Regions from separate parts of the Exiguobacterium sp. MMG028 genome, predicted to be linked through region 1. Evidence: riboswitches for the same ligand, from Rfam matches in the RefSeq annotation. Region 1 holds a riboswitch; each other region holds the start of a gene.
What was found. A riboswitch is a leader RNA that binds a small molecule or an ion and turns the genes downstream of it on or off. The one in region 1 is predicted to bind thiamine pyrophosphate.
Positions count from the first base shown of each region.

Region 2: linked by a shared signal. The riboswitch ahead of PJK55_RS02905 (YkoF family thiamine/hydroxymethylpyrimidine-binding protein) and the one ahead of thiT (energy-coupled thiamine transporter ThiT) in region 1 are both predicted to bind thiamine pyrophosphate.
Region 3: linked by a shared signal. The riboswitch ahead of thiW (energy coupling factor transporter S component ThiW) and the one ahead of thiT (energy-coupled thiamine transporter ThiT) in region 1 are both predicted to bind thiamine pyrophosphate.
Region 4: linked by a shared signal. The riboswitch ahead of tenA (thiaminase II) and the one ahead of thiT (energy-coupled thiamine transporter ThiT) in region 1 are both predicted to bind thiamine pyrophosphate.

Region 1 is NZ_JAQJIN010000001.1:932,151-937,349, reverse strand. Features, by position in the region: gene pknB (Stk1 family PASTA domain-containing Ser/Thr kinase) at 1-346, shown strand, start outside; gene rsgA (ribosome small subunit-dependent GTPase A) at 389-1,276, shown strand; gene rpe (ribulose-phosphate 3-epimerase) at 1,280-1,936, shown strand; TPP riboswitch at 1,957-2,057, shown strand; gene thiT (energy-coupled thiamine transporter ThiT) at 2,131-2,706, shown strand; gene PJK55_RS04960 (thiamine diphosphokinase) at 2,703-3,290, shown strand; gene rpmB (50S ribosomal protein L28) at 3,348-3,536, opposite strand; gene PJK55_RS04950 (Asp23/Gls24 family envelope stress response protein) at 3,789-4,151, shown strand; gene PJK55_RS04945 (DAK2 domain-containing protein) at 4,174-5,199, shown strand, end outside.
Region 2 is NZ_JAQJIN010000001.1:537,865-543,063, forward strand. Features, by position in the region: gene PJK55_RS02890 (SMP-30/gluconolactonase/LRE family protein) at 1-159, shown strand, start outside; gene PJK55_RS02895 (hypothetical protein) at 172-438, shown strand; gene PJK55_RS02900 (GTP-binding protein) at 550-1,749, shown strand; TPP riboswitch at 1,809-1,909, shown strand; gene PJK55_RS02905 (YkoF family thiamine/hydroxymethylpyrimidine-binding protein) at 1,992-2,582, shown strand; gene PJK55_RS02910 (ECF transporter S component) at 2,575-3,150, shown strand; gene PJK55_RS02915 (ABC transporter ATP-binding protein) at 3,143-4,486, shown strand; gene PJK55_RS02920 (energy-coupling factor transporter transmembrane component T family protein) at 4,468-5,199, shown strand, end outside.
Region 3 is NZ_JAQJIN010000002.1:648,163-653,361, forward strand. Features, by position in the region: gene PJK55_RS10540 (DUF58 domain-containing protein) at 1-184, opposite strand, end outside; gene PJK55_RS10545 (AAA family ATPase) at 187-1,107, opposite strand; gene PJK55_RS10550 (hypothetical protein) at 1,202-1,894, shown strand; gene PJK55_RS10555 (hypothetical protein) at 1,968-2,708, shown strand; TPP riboswitch at 2,754-2,854, shown strand; gene thiW (energy coupling factor transporter S component ThiW) at 2,922-3,407, shown strand; gene PJK55_RS10565 (GNAT family N-acetyltransferase) at 3,436-3,912, opposite strand; gene PJK55_RS10570 (VOC family protein) at 4,031-4,453, shown strand; gene PJK55_RS10575 (VOC family protein) at 4,453-4,851, shown strand; gene PJK55_RS10580 (LTA synthase family protein) at 4,940-5,199, shown strand, end outside.
Region 4 is NZ_JAQJIN010000002.1:617,369-622,567, reverse strand. Features, by position in the region: gene PJK55_RS10360 (HAAS domain-containing protein) at 1-258, shown strand, start outside; gene PJK55_RS10355 (YjjG family noncanonical pyrimidine nucleotidase) at 385-1,062, shown strand; gene PJK55_RS10350 (NUDIX hydrolase) at 1,065-1,514, opposite strand; gene PJK55_RS10345 (pentapeptide repeat-containing protein) at 1,570-2,172, shown strand; gene PJK55_RS10340 (aminoglycoside 6-adenylyltransferase) at 2,169-2,996, shown strand; gene PJK55_RS10335 (hypothetical protein) at 3,047-3,199, shown strand; TPP riboswitch at 3,295-3,399, shown strand; gene tenA (thiaminase II) at 3,488-4,162, shown strand; gene thiM (hydroxyethylthiazole kinase) at 4,159-4,950, shown strand; gene thiD (bifunctional hydroxymethylpyrimidine kinase/phosphomethylpyrimidine kinase) at 4,947-5,199, shown strand, end outside.

The DNA.
Region 1 (5,199 bases):
CCGTCAACTTCCGACAGCCGGGACAGCAGTCGACCCGGGAACTGAGCTCACGGTCATCGTATCGGAAGGCGTTGAACCGACCGATATTTCAATTGAACGTGAAGTGGCTGTGGAAGTCGAACAGCCGGACAAAGACAAGAAACCGAAGACGGTAGAAGTCGTGATTCGTACGGTTGACGCACGCGGTGAGATTGAGGTGCTTCGTGATCAAATCACAGAGACGACAACGTATTCATATACGCTCGTCATTGCCCCTGACGAAGTCGGGACGGCGACGATTGAAGTCGATGGAGAGATTGTTCGAACAGATTCAGTCACATATGCACAAGCTGAAGAGGCACAATAAAGAGGTGACGGAGTCGTCACCTCTTTTTTAAAGGAGGTAGTCATAATGAAAGGAACAATCATTCGCCTTCAAGGCGGGTTTTACGATGTGATGACCGAGACGAATCAAGAGATTCGTTGTCGGGCTAGAGGGAACTTTCGAAAGCGCAACATCTCACCTGTCGTCGGCGACGATGTGGTGATTCAAGATCAAGAAGATGGAACCGGCTATATTTTAGAAGTGGAAGAGCGTCAAAACCACCTCGTTCGCCCGCCGATTGCAAATATCGATCAGGCGTTTCTCCTCTTTTCCGTAAAAGAACCGGCGTTTTCGTATCATTTGCTCGACCGTTTCCTCGTCCTCATTGAATCGAAACAGGTTCATCCGATCATCGTCTTGACGAAGATGGACTTGCTTGATGAACATGAAGTCGAGCCGATTCGGGAGGCGGTTGCACGCTATCGCGCCATCGGGTATGAGGTGATTGAGACATCGACGGAGCATGCGCGCGGAGTGGATCAAGTACGCGGGCTCTTCGAAGGGAAGACGAGTGTCTTCGCCGGTCAGACCGGTGTCGGAAAAAGTTCGTTACTCAACGCCGTCGCACCAGAGCTCGAGTTGGCGACAGGGAAAATCTCTAAATCACTCGGTCGAGGGAAGCATACGACGCGTCACGTGACGCTGATTCAATTAGCGGATGGGCTGGTTGCTGACACACCTGGATTTTCAAGCTTGGAGTTTCCGCAAGAACTTGAGGCGGACGAACTCAGATGGTGTTTTCCTGAGTTCGTGGAACGCCATGACGATTGTAAGTTCCGCGGATGTGCTCACCTCAATGAACCGGGATGTGCCATCAAACAAGGCGTTGAAAATGGTGAAATCGCTTCAACACGGTACGAGAATTATGTTACCTTTATGGAGGAGTTAAACGATCGAAAACGGAGGTATTGACAGATGATTAAAATTGCACCATCTATTTTAGCGGCCGACTTTGCCAATTTGGAGGCTGAAGTGAAAGCTGTTCAAGAAGCGGGAGCGGACTATATTCATTTTGACGTCATGGACGGGCAGTTCGTACCGAACATCTCGATTGGTCTACCCGTACTCGCAAGCTTGCGTAAAAAATCAGACATGGTCCTTGATGTGCATTTGATGATTGACCAACCGGAACGCTACGTCGAAGACTTTGTGAAGGCAGGAGCGGACATCGTCACCGTTCACGTGGAAGCGACAAACCATTTGCATCGCGTCTTGCAACAAATCAAAGCGGCAGGTGCAAAATGTGGAGTCGTCTTGAATCCACATACACCACTCTCGACGATTGAGCACGTGCTTGCGGACGTCGACATGGTATTGCTCATGACCGTCAACCCAGGGTTCGGGGGACAAGCCTTCATCGAATCGGTCGTACCGAAAATTTCAGCACTCAGTCAGCTCCGCCAAGACCGTCAGCTTGATTTTGAGATTGAAATCGATGGTGGTGTCAACGCGGAAACGGCAAAACATTGCATCGACGCAGGGGCTGATGTCCTTGTTGCGGGATCAGCCATCTATAATCAACCAGATTATAAAGCAGCCATCGATAGCATTCGTGGCGCATCTCGTGTATAATCGACGATAGAACAACAAGATAGAGTCGCAAGGGGTGTCACATGATGTGGCTGAGAGGCATACGCTAACCCTTTGAACCTGTTCCGTTCACACGGACGTAGGGATGTGGCGAAAATGCACGTTGCGAATCCAAGCAGCATGGCGTTTACGTCATGCTGCTTTTTGTCGTTCAACCAAATAAAGGAGGAAGAAAGATGAAATCACGTTTCAAATTACAAGCGCTCATTGAAATTTCATTGTTTGCAGCGCTCGGGCTCATTTTTGATTTGCTCATTCCATACCGTTTGCCACAAGGGGGATCCATCAGTTTAGCGATGCTCCCGATCTTTGTGATGGCATTCCGCCACGGACTAAAAGGTGGTCTCGCGACAGGTGCCCTCGTTGGGACACTCCAACTCTTGTTCGGTGCCTATATTTTCACGCCCGTACAATTCTTGCTCGACTATACGGTCGCTTATGGTCTCGTCGGAATGGCCGGCGTTTTCGCGGGGCGTGTGAAGCAAGCTGCGAGCAACGGGGCGACGAAGACGCTTGCCACATATTTAGTACTCGGGGCGCTCCTTGGTTCGATGTTACGATACGCGGCGCACGTCATCTCGGGAATTGTCTTCTTTGCTAAATATGCAGAAGGTCCGGTCGTCGCCTATTCACTCGGCTACAATGCTACGTATATGGCACCATCCTTTGTCATCTCAGCCATCGTGTTGGTGCTCCTCTTCACGACAGCACCACGTTTCACGCGTGTGGCGACACGGGATCTCCGTCAATGAATATATTGATTGTCGCGGCGAGTCCGGAACCCATTCCGGACTTACCGCGTGATGCCGATTTTGTCATCGGTGTCGATGGTGGATATCAAAGATTATTAGATGAAGGGATCATGCCAGACGTCGTGGTCGGGGATTTTGATTCGTTTAAAGGACTACCGCCTGAGGAGGCGCTACGCTATCCTTCGGAGAAAGACGTGACGGACTTAGAGATTGCACTAGCGTTCGCGAGAGAACGCGGGGCGACACGGATGGATGTATATGGTGGCTTAGGCGGACGCATCGATATGACGTTTGCGAACGTCGGCTTACTTGAAGCGTATCCGGAGATGGTTCTTCACGGAGAAGGTCAAACGGTTTATCTCGTGAGAACAGGTAGCGAGGTCATTATGAAGCGAGACGGGCACTATCTTTCCTTCATGCCTTGGAAGACGGCCACGATCTCGATTGAAGGTGTCAAATATCCACTCGACCATCATGAGGTCAAGAGTGGGGAGGCGTTGACGATTTCGAATGAATGGATCGAAGCGTCTGCCCGATTGACGGTCCATCAAGGAATGGTTCTCGTCATGATCATCAAAAAATAAGCAAAAAAAAATCCCATCGGCGAATGCCGCTGGGATTTATTCGTTCGTGTATAAGTATTATACGCGTTCAACGAGACCTGATTTAAGTGCGCGAGCTGAAACCCAAACGCGTTTCGGTTTACCGTCAACGAGAATACGAACTTTTTGTACGTTTACACCCCAAGTACGTTTTGTCTTGTTGAGTGCGTGCGAACGGTTGTTACCTGATTTAGGTGATTTACCTGTTACGTAGCATTTACGTGCCATGCGTTTCCCCTCCTTTTTTATGTGGGTTCGTCCTAATAGACACTCGTTTATATTAGCACGGCTTTTTTCCCGATGCAACTAGAAAATCGTACCATGACAAGAAAAAAACTTGACATTACTCTCAAGGATTTGAATAATGAATGAGGTTATCGCGTTAATTGACCGAGTTTCTGGAGCAGGTTCTTTTAATAACTAGGTACTTATTGTAGAATGTACATTAGGAATCATTCCGAATAAAGGAGGCTACTCCATATGGCAATTGAAATGAAGACAACATATGGCAATATTGACATCACAAGTGACGTCATCGCGACACTCGCAGGTGGTGCAGCGATGGAATGCTTCGGTGTGGTCGGCATGGCTTCACAAGCACAATTAAAAGACGGCATTGCTGAATTGTTAAAACGTGAAAATTACGCGCGTGGTGTCGTCGTACGTCAAGAAGACGAAGACGTACATATCGACATGCACATCATTGTAAGCTACGGAACGAAAGTATCTGAAGTTGCATACAACGTTCAGAGCCGAGTGAAGTATACGCTCGGAGAAACTTTAGGATTAAACGTTTCGTCGGTAAATATATTCGTTCAAGGCGTTCGTCTGACGAATGACTGACGAAAACGGAGGAGGATTTGGTGTGGGTTTAAAACGTTTAGATGGATTGGCGCTCTCAAACATGATCGCGAACGGAGCGGCCAACTTGAGCCAAAACGCAGATTATGTGGATTCGCTTAACGTCTTCCCGGTTCCAGACGGAGATACGGGAACGAACATGAACTTGACGATGACGTCGGGTGCGAAAGAAGTAGCAGCGATGAACTCATCAGATATCGCAGAGGTGTCATCGAAGTTTGCTCGTGGACTACTTATGGGAGCACGAGGAAACTCAGGCGTTATTTTAAGTCAGTTGTTCCGTGGATTCGGTAAAGCGGTTGAAGGCAAAGCGGAACTGACAACGGTTGATTTTGCAGAGGCGCTCAAGCGCGGTGTCGACACGGCATACAAGGCGGTTATGAAACCGGTTGAAGGAACGATTTTGACGGTTGCTCGTGAAGCGGCCGACGAAGCGCTTCTTGCGTCAGAGTCGACAAGTGATTTCACTGAATTTATGAAACGTGTCATCGTAGAAGCGAAAGCATCGTTAGACCGTACACCGGACTTGTTGCCGGTATTAAAAGAAGTCGGCGTCGTCGACTCAGGCGGTCAAGGTCTTCTCGTCATCTACGAAGGATTCCTTGCAAGCCTTGAAGGAAAAGAACTCGAGAAACCACATGCACCTGTCATGGATGCGTTGATCGAGGCAGAACATCATGCCCATGCTGCACAAGGATTCATGTCAACAGAAGACATTGAATTCGGCTACTGCACGGAAATCATGGTTCGTTTCCAAGACGATAAGTTAAAGGATGCGCCGTTCAATGAAGACGCATTCCGTAACGAATTGTCAGAACTAGGAGATTCTCTCCTTGTCGTCGCGGACGAAGAACTCTTAAAAGTTCACGTTCACGTCGAGACTCCAGGTGAGGTCATCACGAAAGGTCAGCGTTTCGGTGAACTCGTTGCAGTCAAAATCGAGAACATGCGTCAACAACACTCGACAATCCTTGAAGAAGAACACGGCGCAAATCAGCACGGTGTTCAACAGGCCGAGAAGCCAAAAGCA
Region 2 (5,199 bases), 390 kb from region 1:
TCATGCGCCTTTATCGGGGATGGGCTTAATCGATTAGCCATCACGACGGCTCGTGAAGGAATGGATGAGGAGGCGCTTGCCGAATATCCAGATGCGGGATCGGTATTTATCGTCGACACAGAAGTGAAAGGGATGCCATTGTATCGTTTCGGTCGCTGAGGAGGAAATACGATGGTGAAACGACTGTTGGTTCGAGCAGGTATTGGGTTGGCAGTTGCTGCAGCAGTTAAGATGGGGATTCAAAAGATCCAAGAAAATCGAGCACGTGAAAAAGACCATTCGTACCTCGACCCAAAGTGGGATGAGGTGCCGAGCGTCGATTCAGACAAAGACGAGGATGAAGTCGGATTGACTCAACTCGACTCGATTTATCGGGCTGAATGGCAGGCGAATGCTTACCCGCGCTCAGAAGCAGAACGAAGAGCGTTGGAAGAATGATTATACTTTCTTCGAAAACACGTCCGTGTGGCGTGTTTTTTTGTTGACAAAAAGATGTTCCCATTCCATTATATAAAAAGTAATCATTACGATTTAAATGGAGGATATATCATGAAACGAATTCCAATTACGGTACTCTCTGGGTATCTTGGTAGCGGCAAGACGACACTGCTTAACCACATCTTACATAACCGAGATCACAAGAAATATGCCGTCATCGTGAACGATATGAGTGAACTGAATATCGATGAAAAGTTGATCGAGCAAGGAGGATTCTCCCGGACTGATGAAAAATTAGTCGAACTTTCGAACGGATGCATCTGTTGCACGCTCCGAGAAGATTTGTTGACAGCCGTCTATGACTTGACGAAAGATCGCGAGCTAGATGGCATCATTATCGAGTCTTCTGGTATCTCTGAGCCGATTCCCGTTGCGCAGACGTTCACGTATGCCGACGACGCGCTCGGGATCGATTTGACGAGCCGTGTCTATATCGATGCGATGATCACTGTCGTCGATGCGTACCGCTTCTTCAAAGATTTCAATTCCGGTGAATCGCTTATGGAACGCCAACAAGCCGTCGATACAGGTGACGTACGTGAAGTCGTCGACCTTCTCGTCGACCAAGTCGAGTTTGCGGACATCATCGTATTGAACAAGGCGGACAGGGTATCTGAAGAAGAACTGCAGGAGATGAAGGGCTTACTGAAAACGCTCAATCCGAGTGCTAAGTTGTTGACGTCGACCTACTCGAATGTGGCGTTAGACGACCTACTAGACGTCCGGTTGTTCGATTTTGACCAAGCGATGCGCGCTGCAGGTTGGATTCAAGAACTCGAGTCGGAAGAACATACGCCGGAAACGGAAGAGTATGGCATCAGTTCGTTCGTTTACCGTCGGCGTCGACCATTCCATCCTGAGCGTTTGATGAATTGGATGGAACATTACCCTGAAGAAATCGTTCGTGCCAAAGGTTTCTTATGGATTGCGACACGAAACGACCTCGCTTGTCTGTTTTCGCAGGCTGGGTATGCATCAACGCTCGAACATGCGGGTCGTTGGTTAGCGACACTTCCGGAGAGTGAACGAGAGGCTATGTTTGCAACCGAACCAGAACTGCGCGAAGACTACATCGAGCCGTACGGAGACCGACAGAACGAATTGGTCCTCATCGGTCAACGAATGGACCGGGAGACGGTCGAGCGGTCACTTGACGCTTGCTTGTTGACGGATGAGGAGATGGAAACATCGTGGGATACGCTCCATGATCCGCTCCCTGGTACGGGTCAATTCGTCACGTATTCAGATTGACCGTTTACAAAAGATTAAAACATCGCTATACTGTGACTGCATAAGTAACCGCATATTAATGACTGCACTAGGGGTGCTTCGGCTGAGATGAGAGCATGGCTCCGATCCCTTATAACTCGATCCAGATAATACTGGCGTGAGGAAGTGCGGCACTTTCTCTATGCAAGTTTGTATAGATTTTGTTGCTGCATTCTCATGAATGCGGCTTTTTTTATGCAAACACATTTAGAGGGGGAAATAGAATGAATGAATCATGTGGTACGAGTCCGATTGTCGGGTTTCGATTCACACTGAGCCCGATGACAGACGATTTTGTCGGGACAATCAAAGGTGCTCTAAAACGAACGGATCTGTCAGGTGTGTGGAAACATACGGATGACGTGTCGACGGTCATCCGTGGACGAGTCGAGCATGTGTTTGACGTCGCTCGAACGGTGTTGAGTCTTGCTTCGGAGGAAAGGAAGCACGTCTCGATGAGCGGAACGTTCTCTGTCGGTTGTCCAGGAGATTCAACGGGAGATGAGGCACTCGAGGCTCCGAGCGAACCATCAAACGGTGCATCAAGAGACCAGTATGTGTCTTCGCAGTTCGCACTCTATCCGATGGGTGCTGACAATTACATGGAACTCATCTATGAAGAAATCGAGCAAGCAAAACAGGCTGGTGTCTATAACGAGTCGATGCATTATGCATCAGGCATCCATGGGAACTTAGATGACGTGTTCTCGTACTATGAGGGGGCTTTTAAGCGGACGCGCGAAAAGAACCGACATGTTGTCATGACGGTGACGTTCAGCGTAAATAGTCCGTCACATGGAGGGCGACATGCTTAAATCGTGGAAATTGAAAGAAGTCGTCCTTGTCTCCGTATTATCTGTTGTCTTCGCGGTCGTCTATTTATTGTTCGTTCATATCGGTAACTTGTGGGCAGGGTTGATCGGTCCCATCGCCTACGAGTGGATCTTTGGCATCTGGTTTATCGTATCGATTATCTCGGCATACATCATTCGCAAACCGGGGGCGGCATTCATCTCAGAAGTGATGGCCGCAACGATTGAGATGTTGATTGGGAATGCCATTGGGCCACGCATCATCTTGGTCGGCATCGTTCAAGGTCTAGGGGCAGAAGCCGTCTTTGCGATGACGGGCTACAGACGTTATGAGCTATGGGTTCTTATGCTGGCCGGATTTGGGTCGGCTGTCACGAGTTTCGTCTATACATATTTCATGAGTGGGTTCGCGATGTTAGAGCCAGGTTATGTGGCGACGATGTTCGGGCTAAGAGCCGTCAGTGGGATGGTCATCGCTGGGATCGGTGGGAAGTTGCTCAGTGACCTATTGCTGAAGACAGGATCACTTCGCGGTTATGCGATTTCACGAAGTGGGAACGTCCATGGTTGAGACAGAGTCACTTCATTTTCGATTCCCAGAGAGTTCTGAGGCGATTCTTGAAGACGTGACCGTTTCAATCCGTCAAGGTCGTACGATTCTTAGTGGGGCGAGCGGGAGCGGGAAGTCGACACTTCTCGCGCTATTCAACCGTCTCTATCCGGAGAATTGTGACGGAATCCTTGATGGTAGACTCGAACTACTTGGACGATCATACGACGACTATGCACCTGGCGAAATCAATCAGCGGGTTGGGACGGTGTTTCAAGACCCGGATACGCAATTTGTCATGGAGCGGGTGGAAGAAGAACTGATCTTCACACTTGAGAACTTGTCGACACCTGTCTCAGACATCGAACAACGCGTGACGGAAATCCTCGAATCGTTACAGTTGAGTGATTATCGAAACCGAAAAATCGATTCGTTGTCAGGCGGACAGAAACAGCGGATTGCTGTTGCGTGCGCTCTAGTCGGAAGACCGGAATGGCTACTGCTCGATGAACCGTTGACGCATCTAGACCCAGTGACCGCGCAAGAATTTGTAAAATGGCTCGACAAGATGAAAGACCTGAACGTCATTGTCGTCGAGCATCGCCCTCATCTATGGGGGGATTACTTTGACTGGCATATTGAGTTAGAGCGAGGGTGTGTCGTTAGGAATGAATCATTCCGTCCGGTCGAGGATTTTGCATTCGTGAAGTCGAACGCGTCACTCTCAGCTATTCAACGCTACAAGGTTAAAGAGGTCAGACGTGATTCGTTTCAGCTCAACGAGACGGTGCTCCACGTCCGGGCTGGAGAAGTGATTGCCATTCTCGGACCGAATGGGAGCGGGAAGTCGACATTTTTAAGAAGCTTAACAGAACACGATCATCGGGTCGGACTCGTGCCACAATCACCAGAACATCTATTTTTTATGAACTCCGTTGAGCGAGAGTTGCAGTTTGGTCACGAAACATCAATTGAGACCGTGTTATCTGACATGGAGCTTCATAATCAGAGATTCCTCCATCCGTTATCCCTTAGCCATGGTCAAAAACGGAGGCTCGCAGTTGGAATCCAGTCGCTATCGAATAAGCAATTGCTTGCATTCGATGAACCGACTGCAGGTCAGGACGAAGCGTCACTCCATGCACTCGAGGCGCTGATGAAGCGGCATGCGGAACAAGGGCAGACCATCCTGTTCGTAACCCATGACCTATCGTTCGCCAATATCGCCAATACGTTCTATTTGATGAAGGATGGGGAACTTTCGGGACCGTTCGGGGATGAACTATGGAAGAACACAGAGATGCTCCTTGATTATCGATTGCAAGGGAGGGGAGAAAGATGTCACTCCATGACATGAATCCGACGATGAAGTTTGTGACATTGACGGTCATCATGTTCGGTCTGGCACTGTTTTACAACCCTTGGACACCGCTCGTCATCATTGTCGGTACGCTACTGATTCAGCTGGTGGCGACAGACGTATCGTGGAAGAGATGGGGAATGTTCTTAATTCCATTTTTAATCACGGCGATCGGTACGTTTTGGACGACGCTCGTGTTTGGGAAAAATCTTGAGGGAGAGACGTGGATGACCATACTCGGTCAGGACATCACAGTTGAAGAGAGACGTGTTGCCGTTGCCCTTAGTCTTCGCGTCCTGGCGTTCACGGTCCTCTCCCTTCTTTTCATGATGACAACGGATTCAAAGCGATTCGTTATGAGTTTGATGCAACAGGCGAAATTATCACCGACGATTGCCTATAGTGCCCTTGTCGGGTTCCGTTTCATCCCTTTGTTGCAGCGTGAGCTACAGCAACTCCAATATGCACATCAGCTGCGAGGAATTTCGCTCAACACGAAATGGGAACGCCTTCGGCACGTTCCGAAATTACTGTTGCCACTCCTTGCCGGTTCGATCCGACGGGCAGAACGCATCGCCTTCTCGATGGAAGCGAGAGGGTTCACGAGTGGAAAACGAACGATTTATGACAAGGTTGAGGTCAAATCAAGTGATTTTGTTTGGTCAGGTGTATTACTAGCGTTATTTGGAATCGCCATCTGGGCGGGCATA
Region 3 (5,199 bases), on a different contig from region 1:
TATGAAGACGAAGGGCTCGCTCTAACTGTTTCCGCGTCCATTCGAAGAACCAGACGATGCCCGCAAGTAAACAGAGGGCATATCCGACAATCTCCATGTACGGGACGAATACGAGAATCACCCCAGCGAATCCATAGACCGTAATCCATTGTTTCTGTAGGGCGTTATGTGTCGAGAACGTCATCGTCAACCCTCGACCGGAACAGAAACGGTGTCTAAGATGTAACGGATGATGTCCTGTTTCGTTGATTTGATGCCTCCTTCAAGCGTCAACGTCAGGCGATGTGCCAATACATAAGGTGCCACGGCTTTCACATCTTCCGGAATGACATACAATCGATCGTTCAGATAGGCATAACTTTGAGACGCCCGCATGAGCGCGACGGCTCCTCGTGGACTGACACCGACCTCGACAGATTGATGTTCTCGTGTCGCATGGACGAGCCCGAGTAAATAATCGAGAACGTCATCTTGAATCGATACTTGCTTCACTTCTTCTTGTGCGCGGCGTAACTCGTCTAACGTCGCGACCGCCTCCACGATTTTCCGTGTTTGACGCATGACTTGCAAGAGGAGCTCCCGTTCTTCCGCGACATCAGGGTAACCGACTGGAATTGAAATCAAGAAGCGATCGAGCTGGGCATCCGGTAACGGGAACGTCCCGGCCGATTCGATCGGGTTTTGCGTCGCGATGACGAAAAATGGTTTTGGCATCGGATACGTCTCTCCCCCGATGGAGACTTGCTGCTCTTCCATCGCCTCGAGCAAGGCGGACTGCGTTCGTGGGACCGCTCGGTTAATTTCATCAATCAAGACGATATTCGCAAAGATCGGTCCTTGTCGATGGTCGAACGTCTGGGTCTGCATGTTGAAATAATCTGCGCCAATCACGTCAGACGGTAACAAATCGGCCGTGAACTGAATCCGAGAAAACGCGCCGTCGAAGCTAGCTGCAATCGCCTTGGCCAGTAACGTTTTCCCCGTTCCCGGAACATCTTCTAACAAAATATGTCCTTCCGCGAGTAACGCCGTACAACAGAGACGTACGACATCCTCTTTGCCTAAATACACCTCGTTCAACTGTTTGATGACCTGTTCCATGCCCATATGATGACCTCCATTTTTTGTCTTAATCAAACTTTACCTTTTTATGGTAAGATAAACAACAAATAGTCTGAACATTCAAAAAGGAGGTAACTTCTTGCGCTGGACGAACAAGTTTTTTCTCATGATTGCCACCACACTCATCGGCACGTTCACGATGATGGTGATTGCGACGAGTGTATTCGAGTGGCTCTATAACCCGGAAACGATACCGGTCGAGGAAAATAATAGTCCTCCGACTGATCTCTTATCGGATGAAGATGATGGAATTTTAATTGGTGAATCCAAAGCAGATTACCCGTATGAATTAGATCCTCGAAAAGGAAAGCTTAACTTTTTTGAGAGAATCACGGAATCTGGAGAATCCACACGACGAAATCTCGGGTTATTCGTCGCTTTACTTGCGCTCGGTTGCCTGTCCTTTTATATCTATCTAAAACGGAAACGACGTGTGGTTCGCGCACGAGATCATGTTGATTCAAACGCAGACCAGCTTGTCGAATCGCTACAACACGAAAACGCTTCGTCCGTTTCGACGCTCACAGCGTTCACGAACGTCCCGATTCGCGATGCACTGATCACATTCAACCAATCTCTCGTACCAGCCAAGCGATTGCGTGCTCATGAGACACTGCAAGAGTGGTTCCGACGCATCGATTTACCGATGAATCCGTCCGTTTATCATGCGGTTCGCTACGGCACATCCTCAGGAGTAACGATTTCTGAAGAAGACACACTCCACTTTAAGAATACACTCGATTCCTACACAACACGCCCTCACCCCGAGTGAGAATGTGCACAGGTTCTGCTTTTTCGTCATGAATGATAAAATGGTGGAAAATGTAAGTTGAGGGGATGAAATCATGAGACGATGGGCGATGTTCGGATTAAGTGCACTTTTACTGACGGGTTGTACGGATACGGTGGCAGACAATCCGATTCCAATCGAATCACCGGATGAACCCATCACAGAATGGACACGTGAAGACTTTAAAGACGTCTATGACCAATATGAACAAACGAAACCGCTCCTCGCTGCGCTCGAACAACAAGGCATCAAACCGTTCCGCGAAACGTTTGAACGCGTCATCATCGCCGGCAATGGTCTCGAGCACACATATGCAGATATTTATCCGTTCAAGCTCGACGACGGGACGTATGCCACGGTATTCGACAGTCAGGACGGGACGTTGATCAACGGTTCCGAGTCGGTCGCTCCGCTGTTTTGGCAAGAGGAGTCTTTCCTTCAGTATGTCGAAGAGATAGAGAATCGGAAATTCGGAACGAGTGCCCCTCCTACCGATGTCGTCCTTACGCAGGATGAATTTCAATCGGTCTATGACCGTCACGCCTACACGTCAGCCCTCCTCGTCGAACTCGATGAAGCAGGTGTCGAACTGGCACGGGAACCAATCGACGATGTGATTATCGCCGGGAATGGCGTGACCGAAGTCACTGCCGACTTGTTCGTGTTCGATGTCGAGAGCGGGTATGCCATCGTATACGACCAGGATGGAGAAATTTTAAAAGGTCCCGAATCCATCTCACCGCTCTTTTGGAGCGAGAAGGACTATGAGGACCTGTTAGCCAAGAATGAGGGATAAGTTCACCCCCCTTCCGATTTTAGCTATGCTATACTCAAGTCAATAAACGACCACTAGGGGAGCCTTCGGGCTGAGACGGCATTTGTGCCGGACCCTTCGAACCTGATCTGGCTCATACCAGCGTAGGGAAGTGGCTTGGGATACGTCTCTGTATGTCCACGCCATTTTTCCGTCTGGAAACGTGGCGTTTTTATTTTTGAAAGGAGACTATTCATGCGTATTCAACAACTCACTTGGATGGCAATGCTCGTTGCCATCGCCGTCGTCGGCTCGATGTTCATCTCGATTCCTACAGGTGTCGCCCGCGCTTATCCGATTCAACATATGGTGAACGTGATTGCCGCAGTTACCGTCGGCCCAATCGGAGCCGTCCTCGTCGCATTCGTGACCGGACTCATTCGCGTCATGACCGGCACAGGGTCACTTCTCGCGTTCCCCGGTGGCATGATTGGTGCACTTCTTGCTGGTATGTTCTTCGTTCGCACGAATCGCGTCTATGCTGCCGCTCTCGGAGAAATCATCGGAACCGGTGTCATCGCCTCGTTGATTGCCGTCCCGTATGCGAAACTGTTGATGGGTTCGACGTTCGGTGCCTTCTTCTTCGTTCCAGCGTTCCTTGCCTCTAGTTTGACAGGCGCGCTTCTCGGTTGGCTCGTCTTATCACGTGTCAAACAGTTGCGACCGAGCATACTCAAATAACGTATTTTGATTTAGGAATCCGACCGACTCATGACGGTCGGTTTTTTGTGTGATAGACCCAGATTGCTTCGCCGTTCGATTCATCGATTAAGCCGCTGTCGACAAAGCCGTTCTTTGCATAAAATCGTTTCGCGACTTCATTCTCTTGATGGAGGCTCAGGATGATATCATCCACATCGTACTCTGTCTGGATAAATGCCACTGCGATGCGTAGACACTTCGTCCCGACGCCTTTCCCCTGTTCGTGTTGATCCATCATGAAACGATCGAGCCACACATAGCGTTCTGTCTGATTTTCTGCTCCGACCATCATGAAACCCACCGGTTGCGCACCGTCATAAAATGCATAGCTCTGCCAATTATATTTCGTATCCTCGACCATCTCTTGAAGCGACTCGGCATTTGTCTCGATGAACCGTGATTGTTTCTCGTCCACTGTCAGAGCAATGATTGCCTCTCGATTGAGTGCATCAATCGGTTGAATCGTGATTTCATTTCCTTTCATGCTTTCACCTCATTGATTTTCTCTCTCTTTCATACGCTTTCTCCCGTAAAAAGTTTCTCCCCCCGTATCTTCGAGACCATGCATTCGCTACACTAGAAATAGAAAGGGAGGTTATCACATGTTCCGAATCGGAAGTATCTTCATTCCCGTATCAGATGTAGAACGGTCCCTACACTGGTATACCACTTATTTTGATGCTCAAGAAATTGGTCGCTGGGAAGGAGGCATCGGTTTGTGTCTACCAGGCGGTTCGACTCAGCTCGGATTGATCCAAACCTCGTCACCACAATCCGTAACGTTCAAAGATGCGTCAGGACAAGCCCATGTCTATTTCAACGTCATTTGTGAAGACATCCAGTTCGCGTATCAATCGTTCGAACAAGCAGGGTTGATTGCGACACCGCTTCACGATTTCGGAGGCATGTCCTGTTTTGACGTAGTGGACCCGGATGGCCATACGATCAGTCTTATCTCGGAAGATATGACTTCCCCGTTCCACCGCAATCGCGTGAACGACCTACAAACGAAAGGAAAGTCTTAATGAAACAAATTCACCATATCTGTATCCAAACACCAGATTATGCCGCATCAAAGTCATTTTACGAAGCGCTCGGTTTTGAGCTCGTCCAAGAGTCGCCAAACTTCCACACACGTGACTTCAATAGTTGGCTCAAACTCGGAGATTTTTATATCGAGCTCCAGACTGCTAAAACGGATGAAACGTTACAAGACTATTCGAAACATGCGGCCGGTCCCGTCCATTTCGCCCTCTATGTGGATGATCTCGAAGCGGAAGTCGCTCGACTCGAACAGCTCGGTGTCACGTTCTTGCCGAAGCACGGTGGCAACATCTACTTCGTCGTCGACGGTCATTTAAGTAAATTGAAAGCACCGGAAGGAACCATCATCGAATTGCGCGATACGTTTCTGATTAACTGAGGCCCCGTGCCTCTTTTTTTGTTGGACACATCTTCACGTTTCCCTCACTCACCTCATCGGGAATGGGTATGAAAAGGATGTGTTGTTCATGATCAAATATCTCGATTATTGGAGCTACTTGTCACTCTCCCTGGCAAAGCTCTTCTTTTTTAGCTGGTTGACCGCGACGGCGTTCGACTTCTCGTTTTTCCTCATCAATTTGGCGACGATTCTACTCCTGACGAGCTGGGCACTCGCCGTGTCTTACCCGATTCGTCGATGGATTTTATACGTTTCTCTGTTCTTACATAGTACCCTACTCGTCTCGGACGTCTGGTACTATCGCTATTTTGAAGACTTATTATCTGT
Region 4 (5,199 bases), on a different contig from region 1:
GAAACGCCAACGGTTACATTCGGTTCGAACGGTCAACTTGTATTATTCGTAGTTGCTGTGATCATATTACTTATAACCTCTGTATGGACAAAGACATGGATTAATTTAATCATCCCGATTCTTTTGTACGTACCTCAATATGCATTTTCCCGCACAAGTTTACCATTTGAGCAACAATCGATTTTTTCGATGTTGATTTTATTCATTGGAATGGCGATTTTCTTTCTTGTCTGGGCCAAGAAGAATAAAGAAGATTAAGTTTGATATGTTGTCCATTCGGTTCATCGTTAAGAAGAGATGAAGGGAGATTGCGTTCATCTCCCTTTTTTGATGTTCGTTTCTACTTCCTGTACAGTTAGACGAAGAGAGGGGTTAGAAAGAAATATGAAACGTTATGAAGCGATTTTATTTGATATTGATGATACGTTATTAGATTTTAAACAAAGTGAGCACGTCGCCTTGGAACAATTACTCGCATCCTACAATGTCCGGATGACGGATGAAGTGAAGGCTCGGTATGTCGACATTAACAGCGGCCTATGGCGCGCATTTGAGCGCGGCGAAGTAGACCGTGAAGAAGTACTCGTCGGTCGTCACACGAAACTGTTCAATTCGCTCGGACTCACGGTCGACGGTCCGCAGGTCGAACAGCAGTATCGAGACTACTTACATGCAGGCGTACACATGGTCGACGGCGCGTTAGAGATTGTTCAAACGCTGAGCGCGGACTATCCGCTCTATATCGTCACAAACGGTGTGACGGAGACGCAATTCAAACGGTTAGAGTCATCGGGACTATTGCCGTACTTCCAAGACGTCTTCGTATCGGATGCGACTGGCTCGCAAAAACCGATGAAGCCGTTCTTTGACTACGTCTTTGATCGAATCCCGAACGTAAAGCCAGAGAAGGGCTTAATCATTGGCGACTCAGTCACGGCAGACATCGCCGGTGGGCGGATGTACGGCCTAGATACATGTTGGTTCAATCCGAATGAAGCGGCTGCGACGATGGAGTCGACGTACGAGATTCGACATTTAAACGAGTTGAAATCGCTTCTCTAAGTTCAAGCCGGATTTAGTGAATGAGACGGCAAACGATTCGGTAGTTGTGCGAGTACTTCTGGATAGAGCGTGACCTCTCGAAGACGGTCAAGTTTTTGCCAACGATAGATGAGGTGGTCTCCTTCAGGTCCGTAAAAGTCTCCTTCTTGGAGCGGGAGGTCACCGTCTACATAAAAGTACAGTCCAATCTCATGAAACGGTTGGTCGTTGTAGGTAAACAAGTTCTCGTGGACGAAGGCGAACGTGGTATCGGTCACGCGCATATCCAATTCTTCATGTAGCTCGCGTGCGAGGGCGGTTGCGGCTTCTTCACCGAGCGTCACGCGACCACCAGGCAGTGCCCAAAAGTCATCCCGGATATTTCGGTGAATCAATACGTGTCCGTCTTTCACGAAAATACCGGCGACGCGGTAATTGAAGACGCCTTGTTCAGTCGGGAATACGAGGTCCATCTATATCACTTCCAATCTTTGTAATCTGTTCTAGTATACCTGAAGGAGGGATATTATGTTTCAACCACATACGCAATATCGAGACGAAGATTTCCGCGACGTGACACTCCGTGACGAAGAGCTGTCACACGTCACGTTCGAGAACTGTCGCTTCACATACGTCGATGCGACGGAACTACAAACGGAACGCTGTCAGTTCATCAACTGTGATTTTACCGATTCGAAATGGAATGCGTCCCGTCATGTCGGCAGCTCATTTTTGAACTGTCAGTTCCATGGTGCCAATTTGTTCACGAGTGAGTTTGAGCAATGTAAAATGACGGGGTCTTCCTTTGAGGAGAGCCAGTTTGAGGGCGTCCATGTCACAGAAGGGGACTGGTCATTCGTCAACCTTCGTCACGTGTCTCTTAAGAAAATGGATTGGTCCCACGTTCGTTTGGTTGAGGCGGACCTATACGGTGCTGATTTGACCGAGACGGTTTGGCATCAGGCGGACTTGTCACGGGCGACACTTCAACATGCGGTGTGCCGTGGTGCCGACTTCAGAGGAGCATTTGTCGACGGGGTTGATTTTTCGAACGTGACCTTACAACAAACAAAACTAGACGCGATGCAGGCAATCCAAGTCGCGCGCTCATTGGGGGCGATTATAGAATGAAACCGGAACAAATTATTGAACAGTTGATTGCGTTCGCGAAAGAACGTGAACACATCCGAACGGTTGTCTTGAACGGCTCGCTCGTCAATCCGAACATCCGCCCAGACCCATACCAGGATGTTGACCTTGTTTTTTACGTAGAAAATGTGAGAGCGATTGCGACCGATCGCTCATGGATCGACATGTTTGGAGAAGTCTTGATCATGCAGACACCTGAAACGTTTGATTCCGAACGACATGTAACGTTTTTGGTGCAATATGTAGACGGACACCGTATTGATTTGACAATTCGAAGCATAGAGCAACTTGATGAGATGCTCGAAGCTGATTCGCTCAGTCAGATTGTGTTCGATCGAGATCATCATCCGAGTGTGACACCTTCAGATAACACATACCGTGTGACACGCCCTTCTGCTGATGAGTATGTGGCTTGTTGGAATGAGTTTTGGTGGGTGTCACTCTATGTCGTCAAAGGAATCAAGCGACACCAGGTGTTATACGCGCTCGATCACCTCGACATCATGCGAAATATGCTCCGTCAGATGATGGAATGGAACATTGGCTATGCGACGAACTTTTCTGTGAATCTTGGGAAATCGGGTGACGGGATGCGCGACCACTTGCCTGAAGAGCTGTGGGAAATGCTCGGGGCGACATATGCCTCAGCTGAGCTGAGCGCGATCGAAGACACACATGACCGCTTGCAATCACTCTTCTTCTTTTGTGCACAACGTGTCGCCGAGCAAGGTGATTTCGTGTTCCAAGAAGAGGAAGCCAGACGTGTTCGTGCTGCATGTGCAACACTTCGACATTCGAACGATTAATGACGGCGTGAGCCGGGAAACGCTCCTTATAGAGAAAGGAGCGTTTTTTCATGAATCCATATACGACATTTATTGCTCTTCTAGTCGGAAGTCTTGTCCTCTTTGTCGGCATTCGCTTAAAAAAATGGCCGATTATTTTGGTCGCGATGCTACCACTCGGTCTCGTCGCATTTAATATGTTCTTACTGATCACGGGACGCTAGGAAAATCTTCGTGTCTTGACCGACCGAGTAGGAAAAGGTTTGCAATTGATCAAAAGATTGATAGAATGTGGTCGAAGACGACTGAATTTCATAATGTTTGCCACTAGGGGAGTCGCGTCACGCGGCTGAGATGGACAAGGTCCAGACCCTTCGAACCTGATCTAGTTCACGCTAGCGTAGGGAAGTGGGCGAGACGACTCATATGGCTTCACCTAGATATGACTGTTCGAGACGCCGCTTCCGTTATGGGAGGCGGCGTCTTTTTATCTGTTATAAGGGGGAGTTACTATGAAATTTACAGATCACCTACGTCAGGAAGCGGATGGATTGTTTGAAGCAAGCTTTCATCATCCGTTCGTCCGTTCACTCGGAGAAGGAACGCTTGATGAGAAGAAGTTTAGACATTACGTCATGCAAGACTCGTATTATTTGAATCAATTCTCGAAAGTCCAGGCCAAAGGGGCGACGCTTGCACCGACGATGGAGCTATCGAGTCGCTTTTTGACGCATGCGTTGCACACGATTGAGGCAGAACTTTCACTTCATCGTGAGTTCTTTACGATGCTCAACGTGACGGATGTTGAACTGGCGACATTCGAGCCGGCACCGACCGCTTACGCGTATGCGCTTCATATGCAACAGGCAGGACCGACACTCGGTGACGTATTGGCGTCAATCCTTCCGTGTTATTGGGTGTATTACGAAATCGGTGAACGCTTAAAAGATAAACGACCCGACCATCCGATTTATTCAGCTTGGATTGCGACGTACGGTTCGGAGTGGTTCCGTGAGTTGGTGGAAGAACAGATTGATCGGTTGGATGAATTGGCTGGACAAGCGACAGAAGAAGAACGGCTTCGTCACACAAAACTCTTCTTGAAGAGTTGCTATTACGAAGTCGCTTTTTGGGAAATGGCGTGGACACTAGAGTCATGGACATTGTCACAGGAGGTCAACCAATGAGACATGAGATTTGGAGTGAGGTTCGAAAACAATCGCCATTGATCCACAACATCACAAACACGGTCGTTGCTAACTTTTCGGCGAATGGACTGCTCGCCATTGGTGCTTCTCCCGTCATGGCCGACGCGATTGAAGAAGTAGCGGAGATGACGTTTGTGAGCGATGCACTCGTACTCAACATCGGTACACTTGGGACGATGACGGAAGCGACGATGATTCGTGCGGGGCAAGCTGCAAATGAAGCGGGATGTCCGGTCGTGCTCGATCCTGTCGGTGTCGGGGCGACATCATTTCGTCGAGATGTCGTCGAGCGGATCCTTCGTCACGTCCGCGTGTCAGTCATTCGTGGAAATGCAGGAGAAATTGCCACATTGATTGGCGTTGATTGGACAGCGCGAGGTGTCGATGCGGGTGACGGGGCGTATGAACCAAATCAATTGGCACTCGAAGCGGCGAAACGATATGGATGTGTCGTGGCCGTGACAGGAAAAGAAGACGTGGCCAGCGATGGAAGTGTCGTCATAGAAGTTCATGGAGGGACAAAACGGATGACTGAAACGACCGGTACAGGCTGTTTACTCAGTGCGGTCGTCGGAGCATGTCTAGCGGTCGAAAAGAATGCCCTCAAGGCGACGGTGACAGCCGTATCAGGATATGCCTATTGCGGGGAGTTGGCGAGTGAACGGGCAGAAGGACCAGGAGATTTTCCGATTCACTTTTTAAATGCCCTCCATCAATTGACGCAATATACAATCCCGACGAATCGAATCGAGGTGTCGACCTCATGAGACCACAAGTCTTGACGATTGCAGGATCTGATTCAGGGGGCGGCGCCGGTATTCAAGCTGATTTAAAAACGTTTCAAGAGCTCGGTGCGTTCGGGACAAGTGTACTTACCGCCATTACAGCCCAGAATACACTCGGTGTGCATGGGATTGAAGCGATTTCCCCGGAAATGATCACTCGGCAAATCGATGCAGTGGCCAATGACTTTCAGATTACAGCATGTAAGACAGGTATGTTGGTAGATGCGGAGC